Regions from separate parts of the Peribacillus sp. TE19612 genome, predicted to be linked through region 2. Evidence: predicted binding sites of a transcription regulator. Region 2 holds the regulator's gene; the other holds the start of a gene.
What was found. Region 2 encodes LexA, which represses DNA repair genes until DNA is damaged. Its sites were predicted from a motif close to CGAACATATGTTCG; they were not measured.
Positions count from the first base shown of each region.

Region 1: the regulator LexA is predicted to act here: its motif matches at 3,371-3,384, upstream of ACZ9AO_RS05740 (Y-family DNA polymerase).

Region 1 is NZ_JBWCCL010000002.1:494,689-500,397, reverse strand. It holds gene ACZ9AO_RS05760 (YqkE family protein) at 1-77, opposite strand, end outside; gene ACZ9AO_RS05755 (alpha/beta hydrolase) at 208-1,107, shown strand; gene ACZ9AO_RS05750 (iron-sulfur cluster biosynthesis family protein) at 1,151-1,474, opposite strand; gene ACZ9AO_RS05745 (YolD-like family protein) at 1,699-2,031, opposite strand; gene ACZ9AO_RS05740 (Y-family DNA polymerase) at 2,058-3,317, opposite strand; gene ACZ9AO_RS05735 (C40 family peptidase) at 3,732-4,391, shown strand; gene ACZ9AO_RS05730 (hypothetical protein) at 4,443-4,970, opposite strand; gene ACZ9AO_RS05725 (SDR family NAD(P)-dependent oxidoreductase) at 5,120-5,709, opposite strand, start outside.
Region 2 is NZ_JBWCCL010000001.1:88,167-102,444, forward strand. It holds gene ACZ9AO_RS00455 (alpha/beta fold hydrolase) at 60-839, shown strand; gene ACZ9AO_RS00460 (N-acetylmuramoyl-L-alanine amidase family protein) at 1,105-1,794, shown strand; gene ACZ9AO_RS00465 (hypothetical protein) at 2,330-2,509, opposite strand; gene ACZ9AO_RS00470 (hypothetical protein) at 2,529-2,684, opposite strand; gene ACZ9AO_RS00475 (LexA family protein) at 2,925-3,563, opposite strand; gene ACZ9AO_RS00480 (helix-turn-helix transcriptional regulator) at 3,698-3,922, shown strand; gene ACZ9AO_RS00485 (esterase/lipase family protein) at 4,655-6,187, shown strand; gene lexA (transcriptional repressor LexA) at 6,754-7,377, opposite strand; gene yneA (cell division suppressor protein YneA) at 7,533-7,844, shown strand; gene ACZ9AO_RS00500 (YneB family resolvase-like protein) at 7,864-8,520, shown strand; gene ACZ9AO_RS00505 (DUF896 domain-containing protein) at 8,586-8,819, shown strand; gene tkt (transketolase) at 9,050-11,053, shown strand; gene sirA (sporulation inhibitor of replication protein SirA) at 11,351-11,791, shown strand; gene ACZ9AO_RS00520 (YneF family protein) at 11,876-12,091, shown strand; gene ACZ9AO_RS00525 (RrF2 family transcriptional regulator) at 12,907-13,326, shown strand; gene ACZ9AO_RS00530 (IDEAL domain-containing protein) at 13,421-13,804, shown strand; gene trxA (thioredoxin) at 13,855-14,169, shown strand; gene ACZ9AO_RS00540 (NADH-dependent flavin oxidoreductase) at 14,254-14,278, shown strand, end outside.

The DNA.
Region 1 (5,709 bases), on a different contig from region 2:
TCACCGAGTTTCAATGAAGATGAATCTTTATCTTGGTTTTTGCTTTGATTTTGTTTTCGCGGCTGTTTCTTTTTCATCCTTAAAACCTCCTGGCCATTTATGAAATTATTATATCACGACTGCTGTTTTCCTCATCATGGTTTTCAGACAGTGTTTTCCCATTTCCCTCATGGTAAAATAAAGAAAATCAATCGAGGAGGTCCTTTCATGAAGAAATGGTGGTTTACACTGGCTGGAATCCTAGCGTATATCATCGGCGTCGGCCTTTATTTTTCCAATCGGATCATGTACATGAAAAAGAAGGAAGATGATTTTATCCAGAATCGTGAAATCATGGCTAAACGCCTGATCACGAAGGATTTTGATAATCTGCCTAAATCGGAAATTTGGGTATCGTCACCATCCGGATATTCCTTGAAATGCTTGTTTATCGAACTGCATGACACCAAAAAGTGGGTGGTCATTTCTCATGGTGTGACGGAGAACAAAGTCAATTCGATTAAGTACATGAACATTTTTCTTAAGCGGGGCTTCAATGCGATCATTTATGACCACCGCCGGCATGGGGATTCCGGTGGCAAGACGAGCAGTTATGGACATTATGAAAAATTCGACCTGAAGGCCGTAATCGATGAATTGAAAAGACGCAAAGGGCCCGACCTTCATATTGGCATTCATGGAGAATCCATGGGGGCCGTAACCCTGCTTTTATATGCCGGAATGCTTGAAGATGGTGCTGATTTTTACATTGCCGACTGTCCATTTTCAAACTTCGAGGATCAGATCAAACACCAGCTCAAGCATGAAGTCCCATTTCCTTCTTGGACCGTATTTCCGCTCGGGCGTACGTTCATCAAACTCCGTGACGGATATTGGACCAATGAAGTGTCCCCAATCGATTATATGAAAAATATCCGAAAACCCGTGCTCTTCATCCATAGTGAAAATGACAGTTTCATTCCCGCTTCCATGACAGCGGAATTATATGCAGCAAAAGAGGGCCCAAAACAGCTGTACATCGCTAAAAAAGGGGCCCACGCTCAATCTTATAATGAAAATCCAAAAGAATATGAAGATCAAATCGATCAGTTTCTAAAACTTGTCTGAGAAGAAAAGAGAGGGTATCCACGATCCCCTCTTTTGCTTTTAGTTATATTTTATTAAAAAAGCTCATCCTCGGATTTAAGATTTGATTCGGACTTTTTAATTGAAAGCTGTTCGCTTCCGGAACAAAGTCTATTTTCATGACTTCATCAAGAAAAATCATTTTTGATTTCTCAACATATAGCGGAATTCCGTTTGTTTCCACTTTTTCGGTACCTTCTTCAGGTTCGTTGACCCACCATAGCGCCGTCACACCACTTACCACGCAGCCGCAGCCATCAGTATCATATTTCAATTGTAAATATCCTTCTTGTCCCTGTACCTTACCGGCTATTTTCTCAGCCGCTGTTTCCGTCCATTCAATATACATGATTGTTGCCTCCCGATGTCTTTGCATTCCCCCATTATAAACGATAAAAACGTTTCTGTTAACGAAACTGCCTGCTTCCTTACGCAAGATCTGCCCTCACGGAAATCACTTTCCTCATGGACCGTTCTAACAAATGCCGATTCTCTTATGTCACGTCAGTCCTTTCATCACGATGCCGTTTCGAAAATGAAAGGCTGTCCCTTGGGGAACAGCCCTTCCGCTCATCATTCCATTATCCTTACATCCGCTATATCGGAAAGCCTGATATAGTGAGCCTGCTCAAACCGGTCAACGATATGGAGCTTTTGGGTGAGCTCATTATAATAATGGATCCTGCCGATTAACAGCTGATACCGGTTTCCTTCATAATGAGCAATCGTGACATCCTTTCTTTCCTCCATCGCTTCCCCCATTACCGCATTCATTTCTTCCAGTTGCTGCTCATCCAGGATGCGCTTCGTTTCATAGCCATCCTCCACCACCCAATCCCGGAGCATCTTCACATGTTCCGGCAACATCATCGATGTCCATTTGATACGGCCGCGATCACGAATCATTCTTTTCCCTCCTTTCATAGTCAGCCTTACGCCTTATGCCCACCAAGCAGCTTGCTTCGGTATACGGCTGTACCTGCTTCTGTATACGAAACGGCACGCAATAACGATTTGGCTCCATATTTGTGGCGGATTCGATCAACCGTGTAACTCAATTCCCGCTTCTTCCAGCACGAAGCATCAAATAAAGTCAGCTGCATTTCATTATCATCCACAATATTCGAGAGTCTGACCTCTATGCTTCGAACCGTTTTTTGCTTATAGTTCTCATGGAAAAGCTCCAGGCAAACTTTATATAACTCCATCGTGATGTTGGTCGGTTCATTAATCGAACGCGAACGATGGAAACCTCCGCCGAACTCGTCCTTGCTGTAACCAATGCTTAGGCTCACCGTCCTTCCTGCCTTGCGATGGGTGCGTGCCCTTCTTCCAACTTCTTCGCAAATTTCCAGCATGACCTGCTTTACCTCATGCTCCTCCTTATAATCCCACAGCAGGATTTGACTTTTGCCGAAGCTCACCTGCCCTTCGATGATCGCTGCCCCCATATCGGATAAATCTATTCCCCAGGCATGGTGGTAAAGCTGATTGCCCATAATTCCAAACTTCGCTTCAAGTAATTCAAGATCATAATTGGCAAGCTGCCCAACCGTAAATATACCCATTCCATGAAGGGTTTTTTCTACGCGCCTGCCGATCCCCCACATTTCACGAAGCGGGGAAATCGGCCAAAGTTTGCTTGGCACATCCTCATACTTCCATTCTGCAATCCCCTGATGTTTGGCTTCCAAATCAAGGCAAAGTTTTGCCATGAGCATGTTCGGTCCAATTCCAATGGCACAGGGGAGCTGTAATTCCCGTTCAATTTCATCTTTTATCTTTTCAGCTATCATGCGGGCATCTCCCCATAAAGAAGCGGCACCATCGACTTTCACAAAACTTTCGTCCACACTATATACGTGAATCGCTTCTTTTGGCACATAACGGTTGAACAAGCGGGTGATTTCCGTCGAAACCCTTAAATAAGTCGCCATTTTAGGTTCAACGACGACAATCCTCGGGTCATTCGGGATCTCAAACATCCGCGAACCTGTCTTGATGCCAAATTCCTTCTTCATCTTTGGAGAAGCCGCGAGCACAATGCTCCCTGTCCTCTTCAAATCACCAACCACCGCCAGATAACAATCAAGCGGGTCCAGACCAAGCATGACCGCTGAACAGCTTGCATAAAAACTTTTCATATCGATACACATAATTGATTGTTTCGGCATCGTCCCATAATCCATCATTTCTTCACCCTAACAAGAATATACGTTCGCTTTATTATATTCATAACTTTAACCGAATATACGTTCTTATTCAATGGAAGTTTTCATACAAATTTCTACTTTTTATTGTAATTTCCTTGAAAAATATAATAGATACTAAAAATGGATAAAATACAAAATTTAAACTGAGAATCCAGATTGTTTTTTTGAAAAAGATTAATTGGTAGCTTGAATAATTTTTAGTAGGTCTATATGCTTAGTTTTTTAAAATCCCCCCACCCTTTTCAACAGGCTTTCGTCTACTTGGAATCCAGTCTTAATGCTCATTTTTTGTAATGAAAATGTAACCAAAATTATGTCTATTTGTCATAATGGTATTGTAGGATAATATTGTTAAGAAATAATAGAGAGATAGATAGAGAGGAAATGAAAATTATGAAGAAATGGATCGCTTCAGCTGCTGTTGCATCTGCCATGATGCTAACCCCACTGCAAGCTTTTGCCAATATTGGAGACCAAACCCTCAGACCCGGAATGACACATAGCGATGTCAAACAATTACAACAACTTTTAAAAACCAAAGGTTATTTCACATATTCAGGTTCACTGACTACATATTACGGCACCTATTCTACATCTGCAGTAAAAAAATTCCAAACATCTAAAGGGTTAACCGCTGACGGAATTGCCGGCCGTAACACATTTAATGCACTTGGTGTTTATAATGTCAACAATACAACCTTGATCAGCTATGCGAAAACCTTAATCGGCACACCCTACAAATGGGGCGGAACAACACCAACTGGATTCGACTGTTCAGGCTTCGTCTATTACGTATTCCAGAAATCACAAGGAATTACCTTACCGCGTACAACATCCTTGCTCTATTCCAATACAGGGTTAAAAGTAACTTCACCATCTAAAGGCGATCTTGTATTCTTTGATACTTCTTCTGGAAGTACAGGAGTATCACATGTTGGGATCTATATCGGAAATGGTCAATTCATCAGTGCTACGTCTTCTAAAGGGATAACCATTACGGATATGGATAATTCTTATTGGAAACCAAAATATTTAGGTGCGAAAACTTTATAAAATCCAGGACAAACGACCGGACGGAATTCAAAGTGATTCAGTCCGGTCGTTTTATTTTATATATAATATTTCATCCGTTACATCCTCAACAGTCACAGTGAATGAAGAATCCAAGTTGGAACGATTCATCATTTCGATATTATAAACATGCTCTGAGGGTAAATGGACGACTTCGAGAACCATGAATCGCTGACTTTCCGCTTTGCTGACATGATCGAGAGCAGCAATGACCGCCCTTTGTTCGGCTAAGCTGCTTTCATCCGTCAAAACAAGAATCAATTCCGCTTCCGCTTTCCCAGGAAATGATTTCTTCACCCCGCCCCGGTGCCATGGTTTCACTTTCATCCCAATTTCCAGTTCGGAATAATCGAGGTCATTACCATGTTGATTTTGAATATATGTATCATTGGTCACCTTATAGTACGTCCCTTTAATCAAAATCCTTTTATCGTCAAGATCCGTAATGAAACCTTCTTCCCCTTTATCAATGGATTCATCCATGTTCCAATCGGGGGATTGACAGCTGCCCAGAATAAGGGCGACGAATAAATATATATAAAGGTTTACAATCATCTTCATGAAAATCCCTCCTAATAGAAATAGACGGACTCCCCATGAAATAGTTACCCATTCAAATGATAACTTCGGTTAAATCAAAAGGGGAATGTCATCGACATTCCCCTTTACCTATTATTGGACCATTTTTCGTCTGGTATCGAAAGACTAGCCTACTTTTTGAAAAATGCTTTTTTTCCTAATGTTTCGGTGATCTTCGGAAACATGTTATACCATTTCCCAGCTAAATTCATCCAGCCAGGGAGATTGATTTCCCTCTTGTTGGTCAGCATCGCCGCTACGATTTTAGCAGCGACATCTCCAGGCTTAAGCATGAATTTTTCAACGTTCTTTAAGTATGTACCTGATTCGTCCGCAATGTTAAAGAAATTCGTTTCTATAGGGCCAGGATTGACGGTGGTCACAAAAACATGATCTTCCATCAGTTCGAGCCGAAGTGCGTTTGAATAGCCAAGAACTGCGAACTTGGTAGAAGAGTACAATGTTGATTTAGGAGTGGCGATTTTACCGGCCTGTGAAGCGATATTGATGATATGCCCCGATTTCCTCTGCTTCATATACGGCAGAACCAGCTTTGTGCAGGCCATTAAGCCAATGACGTTGACAGCAAACATTGCTTTCGTTTCATTTAATTCCGTATCCTGCGCTTCTTTAAACGTGCCGAAACCAGCATTGTTGACCAACACATCCACTTCACCTATTTGCTCATGGATGTCATTAAAAACATTTGTCACCTGATCAG
Region 2 (14,278 bases):
TGAAACCAATAGCTTGTTACACACGTAAATTAATCTAAACAAAGTGAGGTGTGCTGACATTGAAAATAGAAAAATATAAGGTGGAAACTACGAAAGGGACGCTACAATATAATATTAGTGGAAACGGCAAACCAAATATAGTTTTGATTAACGGCGGTTCTGGCCCGGTAGAGGGTTGGATGAAAATACTGCCGGCAATTTCGGAGTCATCATCAGTATTTTCCTATAATCGTTTTGGTGTTGCTGGCAGCGATAAACCTAAGGTAAGCCAAGACGGGTTGAATATTGTTAACACTTTACGTGAAGCATTAACAAGCGTGGGATTTGAAACTCCATTCTTATTGGTTGGACATTCGCTAGGCGGCCTATATGCTAATTTATATGCTCGCCTTTACCCAAATGAAGTAGCGGGAATTGTTTTTTTAGAATCCAGTACCACGAAAGATATCAGCCTTAATGAATATCAAGGCAAGGCAGTAAAAACCATTAATAAAATGTTCAAAGTGTTTGATTCCTTGTCTTCACATAAACAATTCAATGAAGTAAACTTTGTGGAAAAAACGATTAATCAAATCCATCAAACTGATACATTTCCCGAAATACCTGTATTTGTCATTACTGGTGGACAAGAAAATCGAATGATGCCAGAGGAAGCTCGAAAAAAACGACTTGAAAATCAATTGGAATTACTTTCATTGACAAGAAACAGTAAACACATTGTCGCTGAAAAGAGTGGACATTTTCCGCAATTATCAGAACCGACTATAGTGATTGACTCAATTAAAGAGTGCGCAGAAGCGATAAATAAAACAAACCAAAAACCGATAAATTTGTGTTAATGTTGACTTTTTTTAATATCTGTCAATCTTCTTGTTCCTTTGATTATAGATTGCTTATTCTCCAAAAATTCCTGATGCGAAAGTGAAAAAATAGAAAAAGTCTTTTTCAAAGAATTCCCGTCCATTGGGCGAATATCATCAAATAATGCCACTACACCTTTAGGGGGTGTATTTTTTTTTGAGAACGGCCGAATTTCTTTAATCCGATAGTTATGTGTACAAGCATTTGTTAATACGTAACATAAGATTAATAGAGGTGATAGAAATGGTGAAAGTATTTATTGATCCCGGTCATGGCGGTACGGATCCAGGCTCGGTCGGGAATGGATTGAGAGAGAAGGATTTAACTTTATCCATTGCAACTCGAATCAAAGACATCTTATTGATAGAATATAATAACGTTTCTGTGAAAATGAGCAGGACCCAAGATACCTACCCCTCCTTAAACGATCGTACGAATGCAGCGAACGCGTGGGGAGCTGACTTTTTTCTCTCCATCCACATTAATGCCGGCGGCGGAACTGGGTACGAGGATTACATTTATACGTCCACTAACCAGATAACGAAAACGTATCAAGATCATATTCATTCAGAGGTCATGAAGCTTATCAACATCCAGGACAGAGGACAAAAAACAGGAGATTTATATGTACTCCGTGAAACGGACATGCCTGCACTCCTGACTGAAATTGGATTTATCGATAATGTAAATGACGCAGCAAAGTTGAAAACGTCATCCTTTATCGAATCACTGGCTCGCGGACATGTAAACGGTTTAGTTAAATGCTTCAATCTAACTAAGAAAAGTACAGCTGTATACCACACTGTCGTTAGTGGGGATACAGTATATTCCTTAAGCAATTCTTATGGCAGTACGGTTCAGCAAATTAAAGATTGGAACGGTCTTGACAGTCAGTACACCATTACGGTTAACCAGAAATTGCGGGTGAAATGAATAATTAATAATTATATATAATTTCCAGAAGCACACCACGCAGTAAGCCCTTCTCAAAAAGAGAGGGGCCTTTTTGATTCAGGAATATGCATGTAATGAAAAACTGTACATTCTGCCGTCCTGATTCGGTTCTTCGATAAAAGGGGAAGGAATGCAAGGGGAAAATAATTTACACAGTAGGCCAAAGTGGACTTGGGCAATTGGGAGTCACTTTCTGTGAGTATATATAATCGCATTATTCAGGAAGTAAGCCTCTGACGGGATTCGAACCCGCACTCCTTTCGTAAGCATAGGCTAGGGGAGAACACGCTTCCCTACGGATTTTCACCGGCAGGAATTCCACCTGCCTCAGCGTAATTGCTTTTCGGTGCTTCTGAAACCCTTACCTTGCGACCCGGTGGCTACAATGTTTTCCGGCGCTCTTCCCTTCTAGAGCTACAGAGGCAAATGCTTATCATCAATTATAAGATTCTTATAGGGGGTTGTGAACCGCATTATAAAAATATGATAATTTTATTGCTCGATATAAACAATTTTATTCATTTGCATGAAAGGAAAATATACTAAAAATGGCCCCTACTAAAGTTTCCAAATACATTACCTCAATGAAATAAGTAATCTGGGGATAACGGATATGATATTTTAAATCGCCGATTGATAATTGCAGGTGATCAATAGCGACTCCGGTTAGTTTTCCTTTTAATGATTCCTTCATTGTTACGATACTGATCGTTTTACCTAAATTCAATTAGATGGTCAAAGAAAACTGGTTCTGTGGGAATTGTATAAGTCGGTGATAAAGTTTTCATCGTTTGCGGAAACTTGCTCGTATACGCATAATGACCTGGCGGTAATACGTTATCTTGGCTTCCATATGGATAATTTTGCATGAATTATTCCACTCCTTTACTAATGTAAGGTATGCCTTTTTTTTATGGGCTGACACAAATTAAAAGGATTTTATGTAAAGACAAATAAAAGAACAATACTAAAAAGCACAAACCATGATGGCTTGTACCTTAAATGCAACAGCATTAAGTTGATAAAAACTGTAAGCATTGAATCTATGTATGGCTGCTCATTATTCATTTATTTTACTTTCTTTCCGTATGAAACCCTCGAGTTGGATATTAATCGTATATTTTAATGGCTTGAACCACTTTTCCTAAAATACGGACTCTATCATTTTTTATGTTGTAGGTTTTTTCTTCATAAAAAGGATCCGTGCTGCAGGGAGTGAGTATGATGTTTTCTTCATTGATTCTCACTTTTTTGACCGTAGCATCGTGTCCATTTACCAAGACCACTCCAATTTTCCCGTTATCAAGGTATGTAGTTTTTTCAACGAGAATCAATGATCCGTCTCTGAATTCTTTATTCATGCTATTGCCATTCACTCTAAGGAAAAAATATTCTTTATCCGATTTAAGCATCGAATTTAATGTCGGCATATAGGCTTCTATATATTCGTTGGTGAAATTAGGCTCTCCAGCAGGGATATTTCCGTAGACACCAATTAATCTTACATTCTTTTCATTTAGGAATTCCATTCCAGGATTATTTCTAACGATAGGGGCTCCTTCAATGAGGTGGGATAGCGGTATTTCAAAACAAGTGGACATCATGCTCAATTTATCCATTAAAGGTTTATTCCGTCCGGATTCCCAAGCTGATACTGCCGTAGGAGCTACTTTTAATACATTTGCCAAATCTTCTTGTGTCATTTTTCTTTCTTTTCTTAACATTTTAATCCGTTCACCAATGTGCATATTTCTTCACCTCTTACTTGAATATACACTATGAGTGAAAGTGAGTAAATGTAAAGTGCGTGAATTTTGCGAAAAATTGTTGGTAACTATACTTCAAGTGTGATATTATTTTTTTAGATAGGTGGTGACAAGATATGACAAGCGTTAAGTTCACACTTAAACAAGCCAGGAAGTATAAAGGATTAACTCAAGATGAAATGGCTAAAGTGCTGAAGATGGCCAAGAGGACTTACATTGACTATGAGCAATATAAGATTCCTTTGCGAATCGATAAGGCTTATTTATTTGCTGAATGTGTAGGGTTCTCGATTGACGATATCATTTTTTTTGACCCTGACCTACACTTCAAATGTAGTTGAAAGTTCAATTGTACCAGCATTTCCTCAACAGAGTGGCCATTTGAATCCATAAAATCCTGACTTCCATAGGATAAGATTCAAGTAACGATGAAAGAAGGGGAACAAAGAGGAAAGGGAAATTAATTTTTTTGAAGTTGAATAGGAGCTGCTGACATTAGAACATTTGTAAAATACCTGTATGTAGTAAAAGGTGTACAAATCCAAACTTCTTGTGCAAATATACGATTGCTACAGAGATTCCAAAAATGACAGCCAATTGCTGTGAAAGAAAATTATTTACTTAATGTATAGGGCGGACTTCTAAACACCATGAATAGGAGCAAATGGACAATGGCAAATTCGAAGGAAAAGTTAATCTGGATGAACAAGCCCTTATCCTATGCAGGATAAGGGCTTGTTCTCTATTTTCGTGAATTGGCAGCATGTTTTACTCCCAAAATACGTCTTCATAAAATGAAAAAGACCTCATACCTAAATGAATGGAAGGCAAATCTTCATACTTTTTCTCCATTATCAATAAAACTTCTTCTAGTTTTTTTCTCCCATCTTTATGAAGATAGCAGGTAATGGTATGCAAAAGTACAATTATATATTAATGAAGGCTAAAGAAGGAGGGCATTGATAATTGGATGAGTTCAAAAAAATTCCAGATGATATTGGAGGAGATAACCCTTGAAAAGGAATGTAATCAATTATATCGTTTTTCTTGTCCTCATTCTAACCATATTAATTATGGCAAAGCCAGACATTTCCTCAGCAGGAAAATTGAAACCGCCCTCCGAAACTTTCAGTCCAGGGGATTGGTTTCTTGGAAGTATTCCTCCCAATCTTGATACAAACAAACCACCGATCGTGTTTGTACAAGGGAAAAACGGCAGTTCAACCAGCTGGTATGGTGAAACGGAATATCATGGCGTCAATGATATGTATACCAAAGCGTATGAAGCAGGCTACCAAACGGTTTTTGTTCAGCTTCATGATTCAGCTGGAAATGGATCAGTGAGCCAATATGCCAATGGAAGGCTTTTAGCTCAAATGCTTTCAGAAATCAGTAACCATTTCGGGGGCGAAAAAGTAAATATTATAGCTCACAGCAAAGGGGGCCCAGACACCCAAGCGGCTCTAGTCCACTATGGAGCACACCAATATGTTGGAAGGGTGATCACTTTAGCTTCCCCTCATCATGGTTCTCACCTAGCTGATTTGGCTTATAGCTGGTATGCGGGCTGGCTTGGTTCCTTATTAGGTCAAAAAGATGAGGGAACTTATTCTTTACAAGTTGGTAAAATGGCTGAATTTCGTTCTATCACGGATAACCATGTTAACTCTCGTAAAAACTTGTATTTCACTGTGGCAGGTATGAACAGAGGCCCGGTACTATCAGCCTTATCAATGGGGGGACAATATTTATCATCATATGGGGAAAATGATGGACTGGTGAATGTATGGAGTACAAAAATACCCTATGCAACACATTTATTTACGGATCCCAACTTTGATCACGACAATATTCGAGTTGGCTCAGCTGTATTTTCAAGAATTGAACCCTATTTAAGAAGCACATCCACCGCTGGGATTCCTGCATATCATGTCAATTATAAGGAACGAGTTGAAGATGATGTCATTACAACCGCACTCGCTCAAACCGTTCTGGGTGATGTCCTGAAACAAAATGTCTGGGTCGAACAAAGCTTCCATGTAAATGAAGCGGCCCCAGGTAATATAAGCATATATACAGCCTCAAATGATGTCGAGGTTGAATTGATTTCTCCATCCAATAAAAAGTATTCACCTTCCTTAGAGGTTCATTCAGCCAAAAATGAAACTTCTTTTTTTAATGGTGCAACCATCCAATCATTCTATAGAAATAACCTTGAAATTGGTGACTGGAAGGTACGAATGAAGACTAAATCGCCAAAAGACGCCTACCTGTTCACAGCACAATTTAACGAAAAGAACCCCATTACATTAAGTATGGCCGGTAAAGTTAAGCAAAAAGATGCAAAATTTTTAATAAAGAATCCAATGAATGATAAAAAAAGGCCAATCAGCACAACATTTTTGGTTCATCTGCTAGATGAAACCGGTAAAGAAATTAGTGGGAAAAACTCAATTAAGGCAATGGATACTGAAAATTTTACTGGCACCCTTCCAGAAGTACCTAAGTCAGGTGTTTATAATGTAACAATAGATGTTAAGGAAAAAAATGTGGATGGTACTGAAAGAACCCGGACTCTGATTCGTTCGGTCTATATTGAGAAATAGCGAAATGCCTTCTCTTAGTTGAGGAGGTATTTTTTTGGATGAAATATGAGGTAGGTGCGAAATGGTACGGGTAACTAGGGAGATGGTAATTCCGCCAATGGAAACAGCCGTAATCCCTTATAAAAGTATTAATTCAACGGGTGTTAGGTGGATATATTTAGGAGTGAGTTCCCTGGAAATAAAGATTTATGCTTGGTAATGAGAGATCTAATGAGCAAGGAAACATTCATTAAGCAAATTGCTCCTTATGCCCAGAAAATTAAACAGGACATATTGGTGGAATGACTTGGTCGATCTAACCTTATTTAAGTGAACCAAAGGTTAAGAGTGAAATTAATTGTAAAGGGGGGATTTTAAACCCTCTTTTTTTATTTCAATGAGCTTTCTTCCAAAGAGTACATATTACCAGAAAGGCGATGGTATAACTTTCATCCGTTATAAAGGATGTTTAATTTCCCCTGAAACTAGATTCTATTAAAAAATATTTCAATATCTACTCTTCCAAATGCATATTGAGAGAATACCGGACATAAATTAAACAAACAAAAAAAGCGCGGGAAGCGCTTTTAGTGTATTTGTCTATATAAGCCTATTACTTTTCCAAGTATCGAAACATCTCGTAAAATAATTGGTTCCATATTTGAGTTCTCAGGCTGAAGCCTTATGTAATCCGGTTCCTTAAAGAATCGTTTTACAGTGGCTTCATCATCTTCCGTCATCGCCACGACGATATCTCCATTATTGGCACTGCTTTGTTGTTTCACGATGACATAATCTCCATCATGAATTCCTGCTTCAATCATACTTTCACCCATGATTTCCAACATGAATACATGGTCATCATGTGGAACCATGCTTTCGGGAAGCGGAAAGTATTCTTCAATGTTCTCAATAGCCGTTATCGGCATGCCCGCTGTTACTTTTCCAAGTAACGGCACGTTCACGACATTGGCTTTGGGAATATTGTTCGCTTCCTCCAAATTCATTATTTCAATGGCCCTTGGCTTGGTTGGGTCACGTCTAATAAGGCCTTTACTTTCCAGGCGGGATAAATGTCCGTGTACTGTTGAACTTGATGCAAGTCCCACTGCTTCGCCAATCTCCCGTACGGAAGGCGGATACCCTTTTTGGCGGACCTCTTCTTTAATGAAATCAAGAATATCTTGCTGCCGTTTTGATAGTTTTGTCATTTGTGCACCTCTTCCCCAATGTTCTTTGCTACATTATAGCATGGCCCCCATCTCTATACAAACATAAGTTCGAATTTTGTTGTTGACTGAAACAAACGTTCGTATTATAATTTGATCATAACATACGAACGAACATTCGCTTTGGAGGGATTATTATGAAAAAATTATACAAAAATTATATTTATACGATTCTATTAGCGGGATCAGTATTCATCTTTTCAATTTTATTCTCTTGTACATTGAACAATGATCAAAAAAAGGATTTCCTTTCTATAGAAGTAAGCGAAGGTGACACCCTATGGGGAATTGCCGAAGAATATGAAGAAACAAATTTGACAAAAAAAGAATTCATTGGTTGGATAGAAGAGAATAATGGAGTCAGTGCGGATTCGATAAAACCTGGACAAGTCATTGTCATACCGGTTAAAGGGGAAGAACTTGTCCAGAATTTGGCCAGTGAGCAGTAAGTAGTAAAGGTAGGGTATTATGAAGGCGGTAATCTATTGTAGGGTCAGCACCGAAAAAGAGTCACAGGAAACATCATTGGCAAGGCAGGAAGATGAATTAGTCAAATTGGCTGAAAAGATGGATGTGGAAGTTGTCTCCATTATAAAAGAACAGGCAAGTGGTTATGAGTTGAATCGGGATGGCATTTTTGACATGCTCGAACTATTTAAAACCAAAGAAGCTGAAGTCCTATTAATCCAGGACGAAACAAGACTGGGAAGAGGGAATGCCAAAATAGCCCTTTTCCATGTCATCCTTAAAGAAGATGTGAAAATTTATACGCTCTCACACGATGGGGAGCTGGAGTTATCGGATTCGGATGCCATGGTAATCCAGATAGTGGGCATTGTAGAAGAATATCAAAGGAAACTACATAATCTTAAAATAAAGCGCGGAATGATGAGAGCCGTTGAAAAAGGGTACCGTCCTCAAAAAAATCTTCACAACCAAAGGAATTCCACTGGAAGGGACCGTATGGAGATTCCTATTGAAGAAATTATTAAACTGCGTGCCAATGGGTTGACATTCTCAGAAATCGCAGCCACATTAAGGGGCTTTGGATACAATGTATCTAAGGCTACTGTGAACAGGCGTTTTCTCGAACATCAAATGAATACAAAGGAAAGTAAATCATAGAACTTGTAATTTCGCTTTTTTTTTAATACCATGACAATATCCACAGATTATGAAGGAGCGGAATTATGTTATCAAAAGAAAAAATAGCCCGTATAAATGTACTTTCTAAAAAGGCAAAGGCTGAAGGCTTGACGGAAGTTGAAGCGAAAGAGCAAACCCAATTGAGAAGTGAGTATTTGGAAACATTCAGAAAATCCATGTCCGACACGTTGGAGCATGTGAAAGTCGTGGATCCAGAGGGTAATGACGTCACTCCTCAAAAGATAAAAAATATAAAAGAAAAACGAAATTTACATTAATGCTTGGATTCCTCTGATGGAACATTCCATTTGAGTATTCTTTGGCATTTTGGAGTAAAAAGAGAGTGCATTCATGTATGTATTCTCCTATTTAGTTTAATCTAAATAGGGGCTTCTCTTATTTCTAGAAAATTTTAATATTGAGGCAGTAAATAGTGATTTTAGTTGTGATATTATGCTTGTCACTATAATATAAAGAGGTACATTACAGGAAGGGATGTTTTTACAATATGTTAGATAAATTAGATGCACTTTCTATCAATACGATTCGTACATTATCAATTGATGCAATTGAAAAGGCTAATTCCGGCCATCCAGGTATGCCAATGGGGGCAGCGCCAATGGCGTATAAACTATGGACCGAATATATGAACCATAACCCGAAAAATCCAGATTGGTTTAATAGAGATCGCTTTGTTCTTTCAGCTGGACATGGTTCTATGCTGTTATACAGCCTTCTTCATTTATCGGGCTATGGCTTATCTATCGATGATTTGAAAAGCTTCCGTCAATGGGGCAGTAAAACTCCAGGACATCCTGAATTCGGACATACGGCTGGTGTAGATGCAACTACCGGGCCGCTTGGACAAGGTATCGCAATGGCAGTCGGAATGGCAATGGCTGAACGTCACTTGGCAGAAAGCTATAACCGCGATTCTTATAATGTGGTCGATCATTATACATATAGCATTTGTGGAGATGGAGATTTAATGGAAGGTGTTTCTGCAGAAGCCGCTTCATTAGCTGGACATCTACAACTCGGAAGACTTGTTGTTTTATATGATTCTAATGATATTTCCCTTGACGGCGACTTAAGTCAATCATTTAGTGAAAGCGTAGCAGACCGGTTCAAATCTTATGGATGGCAATATATCCGCGTTGAGGATGGCAATGATCTTCAGGAAATTGCTAAAGCGATTGAAGAAGCAAAAACCGACGAAGCACGCCCAACATTAATCGAAGTGAAAACGGTTATCGGTTACGGTTCACCAAATCGTTCAGGTAAATCTGCCGTTCACGGCGCTCCGCTTGGTGCAGATGAGCTGAAATTGACAAAAGAAGCATATAAATGGACATTCGAAGAGGACTTCCATGTACCTGAAGAAGTGTATTCACACTTCAATGAAGCTGTTGTTGATGCAGGAGCTCAAAAAGAAGAAGCTTGGAATGAATTGTTTAAAAATTACAAAGAAGCACATCCTGAGTTAGCACAGCAATTGGAGCTTGCCATCAAAGGTGAACTGCCTGCTGAATGGGATCAGGAAATTCCAGTCTATGAAGAAGGTAAGACATTAGCTTCCCGTGCTTCAAGTGGGGAAGTACTGAATGCAATCGCCAAAAAGGTCCCTAGCTTCATTGGGGGTTCTGCAGATTTAGCCGGGTCTAATAATACTGCCATCAAAGGTGAGACAGATCTATTACCAGGTAATTACAGTGGCCGTAATATATGGTTCGGTGTACGTGAATTCGCTATGGGTGCGGCTTTAAATGGAATGGCACTTCATGGCGGCTTAAAAGTATATGGAGGAACATTCTTCGTATTCTCTGATTATCTTCGTCCTGCCATAAGAATGGCAGCACTGATGGGACTGCCTGTTAACTATGTGTTCACCCATGACAGCATTGCTGTAGGGGAAGACGGACCGACTCATGAGCCAATCGAACAATTGGCATCATTGCGCGCAATGCCTAACCTTGGAGTAATCCGTCCAGCTGATGGCAATGAAACGGCAGCAGCCTGGAAAGTGGCTATGGAGTCTACAAATAAACCAACTGCTCTTGTACTGACTCGTCAAGGATTGCCAACAATAAAGGGCACTTCCGAAACTGCGTATGAAGGTGTTTCAAAAGGTGCTTACATCATCTCTGCTTCTAAGAAAGAAGTAGCCGATGCATTACTTCTTGCGACTGGTTCCGAAGTGAACTTGGCTGTGGAAGCACAGAATGCTTTAGCGAACGAAGGAATTGATGTTGCGGTAATCAGCATGCCATCATGGGACCGATTTGAAACTCAATCAAAAGAATATAAACAAAGCGTAATCAATCCGGCAGTGAAAAAACGTCTAGCTATCGAAGTGGCTTCACCGTTTGGCTGGGATCGTTATGCAGGTGATGAGGGTGAAATATTGGCCATCAATCATTTTGGAGCTTCTGCACCAGGCGGTAAAATCATGGAGGAATTCGGTTTCACTGTAGAAAATGTAGTTGCCCGTGTGAAAGAAATGCTTAAATAACAGTAATGCGGAACTGACACCAACTAGATTGGTGTCAGTTTTTTTATCAAAAAATCCTATATATATATTGAATGTGCTTCTATACTAAAGGAAATCTTCCATTCGACAAAAAAAGAAGAAAATTTCTCCAGCAAACAACATATCTTTTTAGTTTGTCAATATATAATGAGAATAAATAAATTTCGTTTAAATGTGTCAGTTAAAGGGGAAAGTCATCAATAGTGGAAAATAGTGGACAGGTTGCTGGTGGTTAGATGTTTTCGTGACCAAAATAGGAAAGCTAGGAGGCATTGGCTGATGAGAACCTATCAAATTTATTTAATCGAAGATGAATTTGCCCATCATTATTATGGAAGAGAAAAGCTATTTTTCAATTTGTTTTTGGAATATATTCAAGCAAGGGGCAGACTGAAGAGTATTTTGCAAAAACAAATCGAATATGTCACCAAAAAAGTCCCGATTATCCAGTTGCAGTTTGCTATTGAACAACGTTTGCAAAAAAAGATGAATTATTGGACTCAAAATGGAAAATACTATTTAGAAAAAACAAACGGATCAAGTAAAGCCGTTTTAATCATTCAGAATGATTCCATTACTCTTGAAGCTGAAGGAGACTATGAAGCGGAGACGGCTTTCTTTGAAAGTATTCGAAAATATGAAGCGAGTTTTCTGGCCATTGATTTTGAACATGAAAAATACGGTTGGTTAAAACCGATAAAAGAAAGAAAATTTGTCTAAATGGGGGACTTTTCGGTAGCGGGTATTGTATAATAACCTTTGGTCTAGTACACTGATGTTAGACAACATGAAGGAGGAAATAGTATGTGGGTTTACATTCTAGTTGGCGTACTGGCATTGATTGCTGGAGTAGTGCTGGGATTTTTCATCGCTCGTAAATACATGATGGATTACTTAAAGAAAAATCCGCCAATTAACGAACAAATGTTGAAAATGATGATGATGCAAATGGGTATGAAACCATCCCAAAAGAAAATTAATCAAATGATGAGCGCCATGAATAAACAACAAACAAAATAAGATAGCATGAAACCTTGATATATCAATGTTCTTGGAAGATTGGATGCAAAATTTTATATAATATCGAAATGGATTTAGTCTGAATCCTTCCACCGATTTTATATAAAATTTTGGTTTATCTTTCATTTTTGTTTCTTAAGCCACTTTTTCTGAATGAATGATTCAGAAAAGGTGGTTTTTGTTTTGGAATGGTAAGGTAAGTCCTCAATCTATGTGAGGGCTTTTTTATTTGGAAAGTAAATACGCCAAAAAATTATACTTGTCCACACTTTCTATCAAAAGATGCATATACAGTATTAAGGAGGGTGGTTAGAATGATAAATGATTTTGTAAAAAAATGTAAGTTTTGTTTTCCTATGTGTGAACTTAAATTTGAACACAAATGTAAATTTAAAGATAACAAATGGGAATCAAAATTCAAATTGAAATCTAAATGTAAAAAATAATAAATCTTTTCTATTAATCTTTTTATTTAAGCACTAAACAATAATGAGTTAGTGAATATAAAATTGATTAAAGTAATCATCCGAGTAATCGGGTGTTTTTTATTTGAATGTTTGTAAATAAAAAAACATTCATGAAGAAAGAATGGATTTGTTGTCAATTTAGTGTATCTATAATTAATGATTAAATATTATCACCGAGTCTGTCTTTAAGGCTCTTTAACTTGGGCAATAATAAAAGCGTAAAGTGGGGATTTCACTGCAATAATAAATCGATCAAATATAGTGGAGGAAGCTGTTGAGGTTTTTGAGTTGACTTTTCCAACTGTAAATATTAAAATTACAGTAATCTCCTTGAGGAGGATACGTAAAGTGAATAGTGATTTTACAATAGCTGTGCATAGTTTGGTCTATTTAGCTTATCTACCAGATCATATGGCAAGCAGTGAGTCCATCGCAGAAAACGTTTGTACAAACTCGGCTAGGATTCGGAAAATGATGAGCAGCTTAAGAAAAAAGGGATTTGTTAAGACTAAAGAAGGTGTGGGCGGAGGCTATATTCTAGACTGTAACCCTGAAGAGGTAAGTTTGGCGGATATTTATATAGCGGTTTCACATGGAACCTTGAAACCAAAGTGGTGTACAGGTGATCCGGAGAAAAAATGTGTCATATCTTCAAATACCCAGGTAGTCATGGATCAAATATTTGATGAAGCTGAATTATATTTCGAAAAATATTTAGAAGATATAACTCTCAGCACATTTTTGGAAAAAATTAAACAATGTCCGTGATATTGATTTAGTTTTTTCTTTGCACAAAATGTATATTTTATTAATACAGTTAATAACTATAGTTTTAATTTTAAATGAACGGGGTGCTAAGGAAATGGTTGAAAACAATCTGTTCAAAAATGGGGATTGGGTACAGGGAAAATCAAGAGATGGGGAACTTATCCATGGTTTCATTGAAACCGTAAGCGATAATCGAGAAATCGTTAAAGTGAATGTAGTTGAAAGTGACAATGAAAAAGCGGTTGGGAAATCGATTTGGATTCCGAGTAAATGGACTGAAAAACTGCCGGATCTAGAAATCAGTAACGAAGCTCATCTTTTGGCCTTAATTGATTTGGCTTTACTTTCTAAAGATGAAACATGGTTTATGGAGTTATCCGGTAAATTGGAATCCATCAAAATCCACCCGAAAATAACTGCCCGGAAATTAGAGGTTCAAATCCCGGGAAATAGAATCGCAAAACTTGATTTTAAATAAATGTGAGTAAAGATCATAAATATTTCGGATAATACAAGGAGGAAATGATCATGACAATAGAACATGTTACAGATGAAAATTTTGCTAGTGAAATCAAGGAAGGCTTAGTATTGGTTGATTTTTGGGCCCCATGGTGCGGTCCGTGTAAAATGATTGCCCCAGTTCTTAATGAAATCGATGAGGAAATGGGTAATCAGGTTAAGATCGTTAAACTTAATGTGGATGAAAATTCAGATACGGTGAGCGAATATGGAGTGATGGGAATTCCAGCTCTTATTCTATTCAAGGATGGAGAAAAGGTAGATCAAGCTATTGGCTTCCAGCCAAAAGAAGCCATTTCGGCATTAATCGCAAAATATGCATGATTATAATCATAATACGCGGATGAAATTGTTAATTAAGGACTTATACCAACCAACAGGGTGGGTAACTAAATGGAGGATTACTAAATGAATTCTAAATATACACCATTAT